DNA from 3 places in the Arthrobacter sp. E1SS-5 genome. Region 3 is predicted to be linked to each of the others. Evidence: riboswitches for the same ligand, from Rfam matches in the RefSeq annotation. Region 3 holds a riboswitch; each other region holds the start of a gene.
The links. A riboswitch is a leader RNA that binds a small molecule or an ion and turns the genes downstream of it on or off. The one in region 3 is predicted to bind thiamine pyrophosphate.
Positions count from the first base shown of each region.

Region 1 (4,510 bases), 420 kb from region 3:
GCATTGGCGCTGCCTGCTCAACGGGCCGGCCAGGGCTGGCCGCTCCGGAGCACGCTCTGGCGCGCAAGCAATTCCAGTGGAAGCCGATCGCGGGCTATCTAATGCTGGCACTGGGGACCAGCGGGCAATTCTCAAGATCGCGTAGGGGCGGGCTTGTTGGTTTCAAATGGAGGAAATCAACGACCGGGCATCCAGTTCTACTCCTCCAGTCTAGCCGCATGGGTGCAGAAACACGGTTTCGGCCCGCTTGCGGCGTCCGCTGGTTGCTCAGCGGACCAGTTCGAAGTGGATCTCCCGGGTGGTGATGTCAGAGGACACCAGCCGGACCCGGACCTTGGTGCCGGACTCCAATTCGCCGGCGCAGCGAGCGGTCACCGCGGGTTCTGCGATCTGGATGATCCCGGAGCTCCCGTTGCCGTTCTTCCCATTGCCGTTGCCATTCTTCCCGTTGTTGCCGTTGCCGTTCTGCGGCTTGGACCCGGAGATCACGATCGCGTCGAACTCCTGCCCGATGTGGTTCAACAGCAGCGCCGCCTCCACGGTGTCCAGGGCCAGGCGTTCCATCCGGGATGCCAGCTGGTCCGATCCCGCCATGATGCCCGGCAGCAGCGGCAGGGCTTCGCGTGCCCAACCGGGAACATCGCCGCCGTTGCTCAGGGCCTCGCAGATGACCAGAACGAAGCGGTCCACCAAGCGGCGCAGCGGCGCGGTGGTGTGGGCATAGGCCGCGCCGATGGCGGACTGGATTCCGTCCTCGGGGACGGTTCCATCGAAGGCGGTGTAGGACGCTCCGCGGAACAGCATGCCTGCCGAATGCATGATGGCCAGCTGCCTCGGGTCGGTGGGATCCAGGGAGCGCAGGTATTCGCCGTAGCTGACTTCGCCGTCCCACGGCCTGCCCAGCACCTCCGTCTGCAGCCGGAAGTGCCTCAGGGACCGTTCATCCGGTGCCGGCATGGTGCGCAGGATGCCCACCTTGCCCTCAAGCATGAGCTCAGCGGCCGCCATCCCGGTCATCAGCGAAATCTGCGCGTTCCAGTCCTCCACCGGAAGCTGTGGAACCGCGTCAATCCGGTAGCCGCCGTCGGGCAGTTGGACAATCTCCTGCTCGGGCATGTTGAGGCTGGCGCCTTCACGGGCCCGCTCCAGTGCCACCCGCTTCAGGCCCACCTCGCGGAGCAAATGGAGCACGGGGGAGGCCGTCCCGGCGTCGAGGTCTGCCTGGGCGCCCTTGTAGCTGAGCTTGTCGCGGCTGCGGACACGCGCCCGACGGACGCCTACTGCCAGGACGGTTGCTTCGGCGTCGAGAGTGAAGTCCCAGACGAAGGCAGAACACTCCTGGCCGGGAAGCAGGCTCCCGGCCCCTTCGCTGATGACCTCCGGGTGCAGCGGGATCCGGCCGTCCGGGGCGTAGAACGTCTGGCCGCGCCGCCGCGTCTCGGCGTCCAGGGGACCTCCCGGCGCAACGAAGGCCGGAACATCGGCGATCGCATACATCACGCGGTAGCCGTCCCCGTCCAATTCGATGAACACTGCCTGGTCCAGGTCGGTGGAGGACGCCGGATCGATGGTGACGAACTCTACGGCGGTCAGGTCGTAGGACGGAAGCTGCAGCGCGGCCACGGCAGCGAGGGCGTCTTCCACGGCTTCGGCGGGGTATGGACCCGGAAGTTCAAGTTCCGTCCGCAGCAGGCCCAGCGCCTCTTCCAAGGCGTTCTTATGGTCGTGGACGTTGGGGGCCAGCCGATGATGTGACACAAAATTCAGCGTAGCCCCAAGTTCCGGGATTAAGCAGGCTCAGGAGCCGGCGGCGTCCAGCGCGTCGAGGAGGGAGGCAGCAGCGGCGGCGGGATCAGGGGCTTCGGTGATGGCACGGACCACCACGATCCTGCGCGCGCCCGCCTCCGCCACCTGGTGGACGTTGCCGTGGTCGATGCCGCCAATGGCAAACCAGGGCACCGGATCCCCAGCCTGCCGGGACGCCCCGGCTGCATACTTCACCAGGTCGGGACCGACGGCGGCCCTGCCGGGTTTGGTGGGCGTGGCCCAGACCGGACCCACGCAGAAGTAGTCCAGGCCGGAGGGGCCGGCGGTGGCGGCAAGGGCGGCATCCACCTGTTCAGCCGTGTGGCTGGAAAGTCCGATGGCGGCGTTCCCGTTGACCAGCGTGCGTGCTGCCGCCAGCGGCAGGTCCTTCTGGCCAATGTGGAACACAGGGGCCCCGGAAAGCACGGCGATGTCGGCGCGGTCATTAACCGCCCACAGCTTGCCGTGCCGCACCGCCACTTCCTTCAGCACCGCCAAAAGGTCCAGTTCCTCGGCGGCCTCGATGGTCTTGTCCCGCAGCTGGATGATGTCCACGCCGCCGGCAAACGCCGCGTCCACGAACTCCGCAAAGTCGCCGCGGTCCCGCCGCGCATCGGTGCAGAGGTACAGGCGGGCAGCCTTGAGGGCCTCATTGTCCCGGGCGTTGACAACCTCGGCATTGGCGACTCCGCCGGCTGGAGCGTGGGAACCTGCAGGAAAGGATGGGGTGGTCGCATTCATGCCTGCAAGCCTAATTCCTCTAAACTGGGGAGGTACTGCGGGAGCCCGCGGCAGCTGTCACAAAGCGCCGGGCTGAGAGGGCGTCAGAGCCGACCGCTTGACCTGATCCGGTTAATGCCGGCGTAGGGAAGGAACCCACATGCGTACCCCCGGCACTGCCCATCCCGCGTCCGATGATGCGTCCATCCCCTCCACCCTTCCGGCAACACTACGGGCCGACGTCGCCGTCATTGGCGGGGGAGTGGTGGGACACGGCATCGCCTGGGAGGTGCAGCGTTCCGGACGCTCCGTCGTCCTCATTGACGACGCGCCCGGTTCCGGCGCCAGCTGGGCCGCCGCCGGCATGCTGGCCCCGGTGAGCGAACTGCACTACCAGGAGGAAGACCTCCTGGAACTCATGCTGGAGGCATCGTCGCGGTGGCCGGGGTTCGCTGCCGGTCTCGCCGATGCATCGGGCGCGGATTCCGGATACCTGACGACGCCGACACTCGCCGTGGGTGCCGACGCCGCAGACCGCCGCGCGCTGATGGACCTGCGCACGGTCCAGCAGGCCCACGGGCTGGCGGTGGAACCCCTCACCGTGCGGGAGGCGCGCCAACGCGAACCCCTCCTCAGTCCCGCCATCGCCTGCGCCCTCGACACCCCCGCGGACCACCAGGTGGATCCCCGGCGGTTGGTGGCGGCCCTGCGGCTGGCGCTGGCCCGCGCCGCGCAGGAGTTGCCGGGCCCGGCTGTGGCAGGGGCGGTGGACGGGTACGCCGTGCCGGACCGGGCAGCCGGGCTGTTGTGGGACGGCGGAACGGTGGCAGGAGTCCGGCTCGCCGGTGGCGGCACCGTCCTGGCAACGGAAACCGTGGTGGCCAACGGCCTGCAGTCAGGTGCGCTCGCGGACCTTCCCCCCGGCCTCGAACTGCCGCTGCGGCCCGTGCACGGGGACATCCTCCGGCTGGCAGTTCCCCGCCACCTCCAGCCCCTGGTGACAGCTACGGTGCGGGGGCTGGTCCACGGAATTCCGGTGTACATCGTGCCGCGGCAGGACGGGACCGTGGTGATCGGAGCCACCCAGCGCGAGGACGCCCTGTCCGATGCCGTCAGTGCCGGCGGCGTCTACCAGCTGCTGCGCGATGCCCAGGCCCTGGTGCCCGCCGTCGCTGAACTCGAACTCCTGGAGTCCACCGCCCGGGCCCGGCCCGGAACCCCGGACAACGCGCCGCTGCTGGGACGGGTGCCGGTGGGCCCGACCCCAAGGGGCGAAGGGGCCGGAGCGGAAGCGGGCCACGTCCCGGGGCTCATCATCGCCACCGGCTTCTTCCGGCACGGCGTCCTGCTCACCCCTGCCGCAGCAGCTATCTGCACGGGGCTGCTGGACGGAAAACCCGACCCCCGTTGGGCGCCCTTCAGCCCGGAACGGTTCTCCAGGCCGGCAACGGCCACCCAACGCACCGACATCAAGGAGACAGCGTGAACATCACCCTCAACGGAAACCCGCACACGGTGGCGGACGGCGCCTCCATCACCATGCTCGTCAGCGAGGTCACGGGGCGTCCGCTGGCTGACAATGGGCAGGCGACGGACGGCGGGAAGCTGGGCGTCGCCGTCGCACATAACGCCCAGGTGGTGCCGCGCAGCCAATGGTTCGCCACCGCGCTCGCCGAGGGCGACGACATTGAACTCGTTACCGCAGTACAGGGAGGCTGACGCCATGACCGAAACCAGCACCATCAACCCCGCCGGAAACACCGGTGCCGGCGACGCCCTGGTGATCGACGGCGTGGCCCTCGGCTCCCGCCTCATCATGGGCACAGGCGGGGCACCGAGCCTGGACGGCCTGGGCGCAGCGCTCCTGGCCTCCGGCACCGCCCTGACCACGGTGGCCATGCGGCGCTACTCAACCGCGGAAACCGGATCGCTGTTCCAGCTGCTGGTGGACCACGGGATCCGGGTGCTGCCCAACACCGCCGGC
Region 1 covers NZ_CP172703.1:2,878,486-2,882,995, reverse strand. The annotation lists gene ACIGJD_RS13330 (RNB domain-containing ribonuclease) at 268-1,758, opposite strand; gene thiE (thiamine phosphate synthase) at 1,798-2,547, opposite strand; TPP riboswitch at 2,575-2,693, shown strand; gene thiO (glycine oxidase ThiO) at 2,687-4,012, shown strand; gene thiS (sulfur carrier protein ThiS) at 4,009-4,245, shown strand; gene ACIGJD_RS13310 (thiazole synthase) at 4,250-4,510, shown strand, end outside.
Region 1: another riboswitch for thiamine pyrophosphate. It lies ahead of thiO (glycine oxidase ThiO); the one in region 3 lies ahead of thiD (bifunctional hydroxymethylpyrimidine kinase/phosphomethylpyrimidine kinase).

Region 2 (4,510 bases), 1.5 Mb from region 3:
GACAGGGCCGACGTCGGGTGGTCCAGCGGGAGGTGGGACAGTCCGACGTCGGCAAGCGCCTCGTGCACGCGCGCCCAGATGGCGTCGCGGGGCACGGCAAGGTTCTCGGCGCCGAAGGCGACGTCGTCCCCCACCCGCGATAGGACCACTTGCGTCTCCGGGTCCTGCTGCATCAGCCCGGCGCGGCCGCGCTGGGACCTGGGCACGGCGCCGTCAACCAGCAGCGAACCGGACTCGTCGGCGTCGCCTGCCTCGCCGTCGTCGTTGATGTCTCCCAGCACGCCGGCCAGCGCATGCAGGAGCGTCGACTTTCCGGCGCCCGAGGGGCCAAGCAGCAGCACCCGCTCGCCGGGGCTGATGTCCAGGTCAAGGGCGTGGACGGCGGGCTTGGCCCTGCCGGCATGCCGCCAGCCCCAGCCGCGGGCGGTGACGGCGGCTGGGTTCACGGCGCCGGCTGCGCCCTGGGAGGGTGCCATCAGGAGAAGACTGGCTCCGTGGCAGCCTTGCGGGAGGCGAAGGAGCTCAGCACGCCGGTGCGGGCCAGGCCGCGGGTGGCGAGCCAGGACAGGGCGCCGGCCAGGACCGCGCCGGAGATGGTGGTGAGGACGATGTAGGCGAACTTGTCCGCACCCGAGTAGGCGATGTTCCAGCCCCACGGCGCAAAGGAGTCGTTCAGGCCACAGAAGAAGCCGGCCGCGGCGCCCGCCAGCAGGGAGACGGGCAGGTTGAACTTCCGGTAAACGAAGATGGCGAAGATGATCTCCGCCCCCAGTCCCTGGATGAAACCGGAGAACAGCACCGAGGCGCCATACTGGGAGCCCATGAGCAGCTCACCGGTGGCGGCCACGGTCTCGCAGAACAGGGCCGCGCCCGGCTTGCGGATGATGAGCATGCCCAGCACGCCCGGAATCATCCATCCGCCGGCCAGCAGCCCGGTGAGGGGTGGGTAGGCGGCGTTCATGGGGGCCGACAGCGCTGCCGCGCCCTGGTCCCACGCCCAAAAGATGACGCCGCCCGCGATGGCCACCAGCGCCGCCACCACGATGTCCACGACGCGCCAGGACCTGCTGGTGGTCTTCTTGATTGCTGCAGTGCTCATGTGATCCTCCTGGGAAACAGGAGGGGAAAGTGGACCCGGCTGACGGCCCGTTGCCGTGCAGCCGCGACACTTTGAGAACTCGACTCCCTTGCGCCGGTACTAACCGGATCAGGTTCGAGGGTCTGCGGCTGTCCGCACTCTCAGCGCCCACCTGCGGTGCCCGGCTTGTGCCAGGATGCCCGACGGCGGCGCTCCCCTGTCGTTTTTAGTGTTGCTTTTTGGTTTGGGTAAGGCTTTTGATTGCCCTTCCGGGCGTGGTCAAGTTTACACCGGGCGGCACCGGATTGAGGGCTGCCGGCACCGATCGGACCGGATGTGACCGGCCGTTCGCAACGGCGTGGAGCATGGAGGCCGCTCACTTAGCTTTTATTAGTAATCATGCTTACTATGTTGTCTCCCGGGTTTCGAGGAGGACGGGCATGGGACTGACCATGGGCGGCCCCGCGTTCGTTCCCGTCAGCAGCGCGGCAGACCAAGGAGCCCCATGAGAATCCCGGAACCCAGAGGACCCGTCAGCAGCGCACTGTTCCAGGTCCTGGCGCATCCGGACACCGCCGGGCCTGGCCTGGACGGGCTGTACTCCCTGGTGGTGCGGCAGCTGGCCGGAACCGGCGACATCATCGCCGACGAAGACATCCAACTTTCGCTTTTCTGCCTTTACGAACTCCACTACTCCGGCCTGGACGGCGCTTCGGACCACTGGGAGTGGGAGCCGTCGCTGATCAGGGTCCGCCGGCTGATCGAGGAACCGTTCGAAGCGGCACTGCGCGCTGCCGCCTGCCAGGCCGCAGGGAACTTCGAACCGCCCGGCGGGGTTGCCATGACCAGCGACGCCGTTGCCGACGTCCTGTTCGGCCTGGCCGCCACGGACACTGGTCCGAGCGTGTCCCGCTACGTGGCCAGGAAAGCCACGCTGGACCAGCTCAAGGAGTTCCTGGTCCACAAATCCATGTACCAATTGAAGGAAGCCGACCCGCACACGTGGGCCATTCCGCGGCTCAGCGGCCGGCCCAAGGCGGCCCTGGTGGAAATCCAGGCGGACGAATACGGCGGCGGCCGGCCTGAGCGGATGCACAGCGCGCTGTTCGCCCGGACCATGCGCGGCCTGGGCCTGGACGACAGCTACGGCGCCTACGTGGACGCCGTCCCGGCGATCTCCCTGGCCTCCGTCAACCTCATGTCGCTCTGCGGTTTGAACCGGCGGCTTCGCGGCGCCATCACCGGGCACCTGGCAATCTACGAGATGACGTCCTCCCAGCCCAACCGCTTCTACGGCAACGGATTCCGCCGGCACGGCTTCGGCCCGGACATCACGCACTACTTTGACGAGCACGTGGAGGCCGACGCCGTGCACGAACAGATCGCGGGACGGGACCTTGCCGGCGGCCTGGTGGAAGCCGAACCGCAACTGCTTGCCGATGTCCTGTTCGGGGCCACGGCCGTCATGGCCATCGACAGCCGCCTTTCCGCCCACCTGATGTCGTCCTGGGAAGCCGGGCAGTCATCGCTCCGGGCGGCCGTGCCGGCGGCAGCGTGACAGGCGCCACCGCGGCGGGCTCCAAGGTGGGCCAAGCAGAGGTGTCCCCGGCAGGCCAGGAACAACAACGATGGGTGCGGTGCAGGCATGAACCTTGAACAGCATGGAACAGGAGCCGACATGGACCAGGTACATGAGGAGCAGGAACCTGCCGCGAGCTCGATCGTGGTCTGCCCGGACGGGCCCCTCATTGTCCGGGGCGAGTTTGAGATCGTCACCCCGTCCGGTGGTGCCGTGCCCCGGGACCGGAAGACGGTGGCCTTGTGCCGGTGCGGGGCATCCGCCATCAAGCCGTACTGCGACGGCACGCACAAGATGATCAAGTTCCGCACCGAGCCGCCGGCCGCCTAATCAGCCGGTGCGTTAATCAGTCCAACAAGTCCCACCAGCCGGCCACGCCCTTGCCCCGACCCTTGCCGGGACGGCGGCGGGTGTACGGCTAGGCTGGAGGCAGTCCGTTTTCCGTCCGCAAGGAGTAATAGGAATGAACCTTCTCATCAAGCTGCTCGGGACCGGGGTGAGCCTCGGCGCAGGCCTGGCCGGCACCAAGCTGGTCAACACCATCTGGGAAAAGACCACCGGACAGAAGCCGCCCACCGGCAAGCACGAGGACGTCCCCACCAGCCTGCGTTCGGCGTTGACCTTTGCGCTGATCTCGGCGTCGGTCAGCGCCATCATTCAGGTCCTGGCCAACCGCGGCACCCAGCGCGCCATCGCCCGGTTCGCCAAGACCCAGGACATCGTCTAGCCCTTAGCGCTGCCGGCCGTCGTCGGGGCTGTCCTTCCGGGCAGCCTCGGCGGCGGCTTTTTGCACCACAGCCTCAAGCTCATCGGCCGTGAGCAGCTCCCGGTGCAGGTGCTTGGTACGGTAGCCGGCGCGGCCCACCATGTGGGCGGATACGGGCACCGTCAGCAGCTGGAAGATCCAGGCCACCACCAGCACCGGCCACACCCACCATGTCCGCATCTGCAGCCCAATCGCGGCCAGCAGCAGGAACAGGCCCAGGACCTGGGGCTTGGTGGCGGCGTGCATGCGGCTCAGCAGGTCAGGAAAACGGAGCAGGCCGATCGCGGCGCCCAGGGACATGAGTGCCCCCACCACCATGAATATGGCCGACACAAGGTCGATCCAGGCGTCGGGGCCGGAAAAGTCAGGATTCATCAGGCTTCACCCTCCGGTCCGCCACGAACCTGGCCACCGTCACGGACCCGATAAAGCCGATGACGGAGATGGCCACCACCAGCATCAGGTTGTTCAGGTGCCGGTTCACGGCCATGTCAATGCACAATGCCCCGCCCAGGATGGCCAGCAGCACGTCGGTGGCAAGCACCCGGTCCAGCAGCGAAGGTCCGCGGGCGATCCGGATAATGGCCGCCGCGGCGGCCAGCGAGAAGATGACGGCTGTAACAGCCAGGACCAGGTGCATCATGCGGCGGCCTCCATTCGGACGGCTTCAAGTTCTTCCCGGCTGCCCATGATGCGGATCAGGCCGGCCTCGATGGACCGCACTTCGTCCCGCAGGCCCTCCACGTCTTCCGGCGAGGTGATGTTGAGTGCGTGCAGGTAGAGGGTGGACGTGGAACGGTCCACCTCCACCACCAGCGACCCCGGGATCAGGGAGATGACGTGCCCGGTGGCGGTGACGATCAGGTCCTGGTGGCTGCGCAACCGCACGGCGACGACGGCGTTGGTCACCTTGGGCCCGCGGACCGTGGCGAGGTAGAGCACCTGGGCGCTGGCCACCACCACTTTCCACAGGAACACCAGGGCAAAGGGCACCGCGTAAAGGATATTGAAGCGGCCGCTGAGTTCCACCGGCGGAAGGTAGAAGAGCCGGGCCACACCCACGGCCAGCAGGGCACCGAACAGGAGG
Region 2 covers NZ_CP172703.1:3,967,822-3,972,331, forward strand. The annotation lists gene ACIGJD_RS18575 (ABC transporter ATP-binding protein) at 1-476, opposite strand, end outside; gene ACIGJD_RS18580 (ECF transporter S component) at 476-1,099, opposite strand; TPP riboswitch at 1,167-1,307, opposite strand; gene ACIGJD_RS18585 (iron-containing redox enzyme family protein) at 1,584-2,636, shown strand; gene ACIGJD_RS18590 (CDGSH iron-sulfur domain-containing protein) at 2,757-2,987, shown strand; gene ACIGJD_RS18595 (DUF4235 domain-containing protein) at 3,121-3,384, shown strand; gene mnhG (monovalent cation/H(+) antiporter subunit G) at 3,388-3,798, opposite strand; gene ACIGJD_RS18605 (MrpF/PhaF family protein) at 3,788-4,066, opposite strand; gene ACIGJD_RS18610 (Na+/H+ antiporter subunit E) at 4,063-4,510, opposite strand, start outside.
Region 2: another riboswitch for thiamine pyrophosphate. It lies ahead of ACIGJD_RS18580 (ECF transporter S component); the one in region 3 lies ahead of thiD (bifunctional hydroxymethylpyrimidine kinase/phosphomethylpyrimidine kinase).

Region 3 (4,510 bases):
CGCGGAGGAACCAACGGCGGACGTCGAAAGCAAGCCGGTGCGCCGCCGTCGGGTAGCCACCCGCAAGGTTTCCTCTCCCGCCAGCGCCGAGCCCGCCCCTGCCGCCACTGAAGCCGTGGCTGAGGGATCAGCAGCAGCGGATGCCGCCGCGCAGGAACCGGTCCAGGAAGCCGCATCCGCACAGGAACCTGCCGTGGAGCAGGCAGAGCAGCCGGAGCAGGAGCACACCGTCGAGCCCGCCGTCGCGCAGACCGGGGAAAAAGCCGAAGAACCGCAGCAGGCGGCCCCCGCTGCAGCAAAGACCGAAGAGCCTGCCGCCGCCAGCCCCTTCGCCTCCCTGTTCCTGGAACCCGCTTCCCCCACCTCGGTGCTCTTCCAGGCGCCGGACCTCAGCACCGTGGTCCGTCCCGCTGCCCCCGCTGCCGAGGAGCCTGAGGAGGAAGAAACCGAAGATACGGACGATTCCTCCAGCCGCCGCCGGCGCCGCAGCCGGGGCCGCAGGGGCCGCAGCCGGATCGGGGACAGGGCTGAAGAGGACAACCAGGACGGCAGCGCCGAAGCCGACGCCGAGGACGAGGCCGACGAGGATACGGCCGGGCAGCTTGAGGAGGGTGTCACCTCCCGCCGCCGGCGCCGCCGCCGCCGCGGTGACCAGGACCTGGAACTGACCGGCGGCAGCGAGGACGACCCGCCCAACACGGTGACCCGGGTCCGCGCCCCGCGGACCGTGAGCGAGGCGCCCGCCAGCAACCGCGTCACCAGCGTCAAAGGCTCCACGCGACTGGAGGCGAAAAAACAGCGCCGCCGCGAATCCCGCGACACGGGCCGCCGCCGCACCGTCATCACCGAGGCCGAGTTCCTGGCCCGCCGCGAGTCCGTTGACCGGCAGATGATCGTGCGCCAGCGCGACGACAGGATCCAGATCGCGGTCTTGGAAGACGGCGTGCTGGCCGAGCACTTCGTATCCAAGACCCAGCAGGACTCGCTGATCGGCAACGTGTACCTGGGCAAGGTCCAGAATGTCCTGCCGTCCATGGAAGCGGCGTTCGTTGACATCGGGCGCGGCCGCAACGCGGTGCTGTACGCCGGCGAGGTCAACTGGGAAGCCGTGAACCTCGAGGGCAAGCAGCGCCGCATCGAGAACGCGCTGAAGTCCGGCGATACCGTCCTGGTACAGGTCACCAAGGACCCCGTGGGCCACAAGGGCGCCCGCCTCACCAGCCAGATCTCGCTGCCCGGACGCTACTTGGTGTACGTACCCGGCGGATCCATGACCGGCATCTCCCGCAAGCTGCCCGACGTCGAACGGAACCGCCTCAAGCGCATCCTCAAGGACCGCCTGCCCGAGCACGCCGGCGTGATTGTCCGTACGGCCGCCGAGGGCGCTTCCGAGGAAGAGCTCACGCACGACATCAACCGGCTGCGGGCCCAGTGGGAAGGCATTGAAAGCCAGTCGGCCTCCACTAAGATCCTTGCGCCCGAACTGCTCTACGGCGAGCCGGACCTGACCATCAAGGTGGTCCGCGACGTCTTCAACGAGGACTTCTCCAAGCTCATCGTCTCCGGTGAGGAGGCGTGGGACACCATCGAGGCCTACGTTACCTACGTGGCCCCGGACCTGGTGGGCCGCCTCGAAAAGTGGACCAAAGACCAGGACATCTTCTCCGCCTGGCGCATTGACGAGCAGATCCACAAGGCCCTCGAACGGAAGGTCTTCCTGCCCTCCGGCGGCTCCCTGGTGATCGACCGCACCGAGGCCATGACCGTGGTGGACGTCAACACCGGCAAGTTCACCGGCAGCGGCGGCAACCTCGAGGAAACCGTCACCAAGAACAACCTCGAAGCTGCCGAGGAAGTGGTGCGCCAGCTCCGGCTGCGCGACATCGGCGGCATCATCGTGATCGACTTCATCGACATGGTGCTCGAATCCAACCGCGACCTGGTGCTGCGCCGCCTGGTGGAATGCCTGGGCCGCGACCGCACCAAGCACCAAGTGGCTGAAGTGACCTCCCTCGGCCTGGTCCAGATGACCCGCAAGCGCATGGGTACCGGGTTGCTGGAAGTCTTTGGTGAACAGTGCGAGGCCTGCGCCGGCCGCGGCATGGTGACCCACGACGATCCCGTGGAGCACCGCCGCGCCAACGTCGTTGCCGCCGAGCACCACCATGTCCAGCGCAGCGACAACCGGCCCGAAGCCCGGCCGGAAGCCCACCGCACCGAAGGCCAGCGGACCGACAACAACCAGCCCGGCGCACGTTCGGAGCGCAAGCGGCGGCGCGGACGCGGCGGCCAGCAGACCGAAGCCGCGCCAGTCCCTGCCGTCCAGGTCCACACCGTCCACCCGGAGCCCACGGACGCCGAGCGGCACGCCAAGGCGGAAGCCACCCGCCTCGCCCTGGCAAACATCGCCGCTGCTGCCCACGCCGCGCACCTGCACGACGATGAGGTGGCGGCAACCCGCCAGGTGCCGGCCGCTCCGCCTGCGCCCGCTCCGGCAGAGGAAAAGCACGACGCCGACACCCCCACGCGTCCCGCAGCTGTCCTGACGTTCGGCGGCGAGGAAGTCCCGCTTCCGTTCGTGGAGCACGCGGAGGAACAGCAGCCCAAGCCGGCCCTCACCCTAGACCGGCTCGCTGAAGCATTCGCCCACCTCGGCCAGCCGGCGTCGTCCATGGAGGATGCTCCGGCCAAGGCTGCCGAGGCGCCGAAGGCAGCGGAACAGCCGGCAACGGAACAGCCCGCGCCGGAACGGGAAGCCGGAACCGGGGGAGCGGAAGCCCGCCCCGCAGTGGAAGCTCCAGCCGAAAAGGACTATTCGGACCACACGCTGGAACAGTCCCGGCAGCGTAGGCCGCGGCGCCACCGCGGCGCCAGCCGTGCCCAAGGTGCCGCCAACGAGACCGCTGTCCAGCACCACGAGAACGTCCAGGCCACTGCCGGGGGCCATTCGCACGCGGCCAAGGCCCCGGAAACGGACAAGGCACAGGCCACCGCGGAACCGGGCAAGGCGGCGGAGGAACCCATCATCCTCGGCGTCGGCGTTCCGGCCTCGGAGCTGTAAAGGCTGAGGCCGGCAGCAGCGTAGGAACATCCAGGAGTCCCCGTTCAGTGGACGGCTCCCCCGTGAATTACAGGGGGAAACGTCCGCAGGGCGGGGATTCCTGCGTACGGCAGCCGTTCACCTTTGCGCAGGTGCTGTCACCTTTCCTGCGGACGGGCCCCAGCAGCTAGGCTGGAAACCGACACGGGGTGCCGCGCAGAAGGCCGGCTGAGATCCAGACCCGTTGAACCTGTCCGGCTAGTACCGGCGAAGGGATGTCTCTTGTCTTCCACCCTTTCCATGCCCCTGCCCACTGCATCCGATGCATCCGCCGCCTTGCCCGCAGGCCGTGACGTTCCGCGCGTCCTCTCCATTGCGGGCTCGGACCCGTCAGGCGGGGCAGGCATCCAGGCAGATCTGAAAAGCATCGCTGCCCACGGGGGCTATGGCATGGCCGTCATCACCGCCCTCACGGCCCAGAACACGCAGGGCGTGCAGGCCGTGCATGTTCCGCCGGCCGCCTTCCTGGCCCAGCAGCTGGATGCGGTCAGTGACGACATCAGTATCGACGCCGTCAAGATCGGCATGCTGGGTGACAGGGAAGTGATCCGAACTGTGCGAGGGTGGCTCGAAAAGGTGCGTCCCGCCGTCGTGGTCCTTGACCCGGTGATGGTTGCCACCAGCGGTGACCGGCTGCTGCAGGCGTCGGCGGAAGCCGCGCTGCGGGAACTGCTGCCCCTCGCCCATCTCATCACCCCCAACTTGCCCGAACTGGCCATGCTGGTGGAAGCGGATCCCGCGGAGAGCGGGGACGAGGCACTGGCCCAGGGCCGGCGCCTGGCCGATGCCACCGGGGCTACCGTGCTGGTCAAGGGCGGGCACCTTGCAGGGGAGCACTGCCCGGACGCGCTGGTCAACACCGCGGGCCTGCTGGGGCAGGACGTAGTGGAAGTCCCGGGCAACCGGATCGCCACCCGCAACAGCCACGGCACCGGCTGCTCCCTTTCCTCGGCCATGGCAACGGTGCAGGCCCGCCTGGGCGACTGGGAAGCATCACTGCGGACGGTCAAGCCCTGGCTGGCCGGCGCTCTCGAGAACTCGGGCCTGCTGGAGGTGGGCCAGGGAAACGGACCGGTGCACCACTTCCACCACCTGCGGCCGGCACTGCAGGAAGGCGGCTTCGCGGCCCGGCTGTGGGTGGAAGCCCAGCAGGACCTCGACGACATCTATGCGCTGGACTTCATCCGCGGCCTGGCCGCCGGAGACCTGCCCGAGAAGGACTTTGCCTACTACCTGGCCCAGGACGCCCTGTACCTCAACGGGTACTCCCGTGTGCTGGCCCGCACCAGCGCCCTGGCCCCCTCGGAGGCCGAACAGTTGTTCTGGGCAGGATCGGCCCAGCATTGCCTTGAGGTGGAAACGGAACTCCACCGCTCCTGGCTCAGCACCCGGCCCGCCCAGAGCGGCCTC
Region 3 covers NZ_CP172703.1:2,454,091-2,458,600, reverse strand. The annotation lists gene ACIGJD_RS11410 (Rne/Rng family ribonuclease) at 1-3,061, shown strand, start outside; TPP riboswitch at 3,236-3,333, shown strand; gene thiD (bifunctional hydroxymethylpyrimidine kinase/phosphomethylpyrimidine kinase) at 3,341-4,510, shown strand, end outside.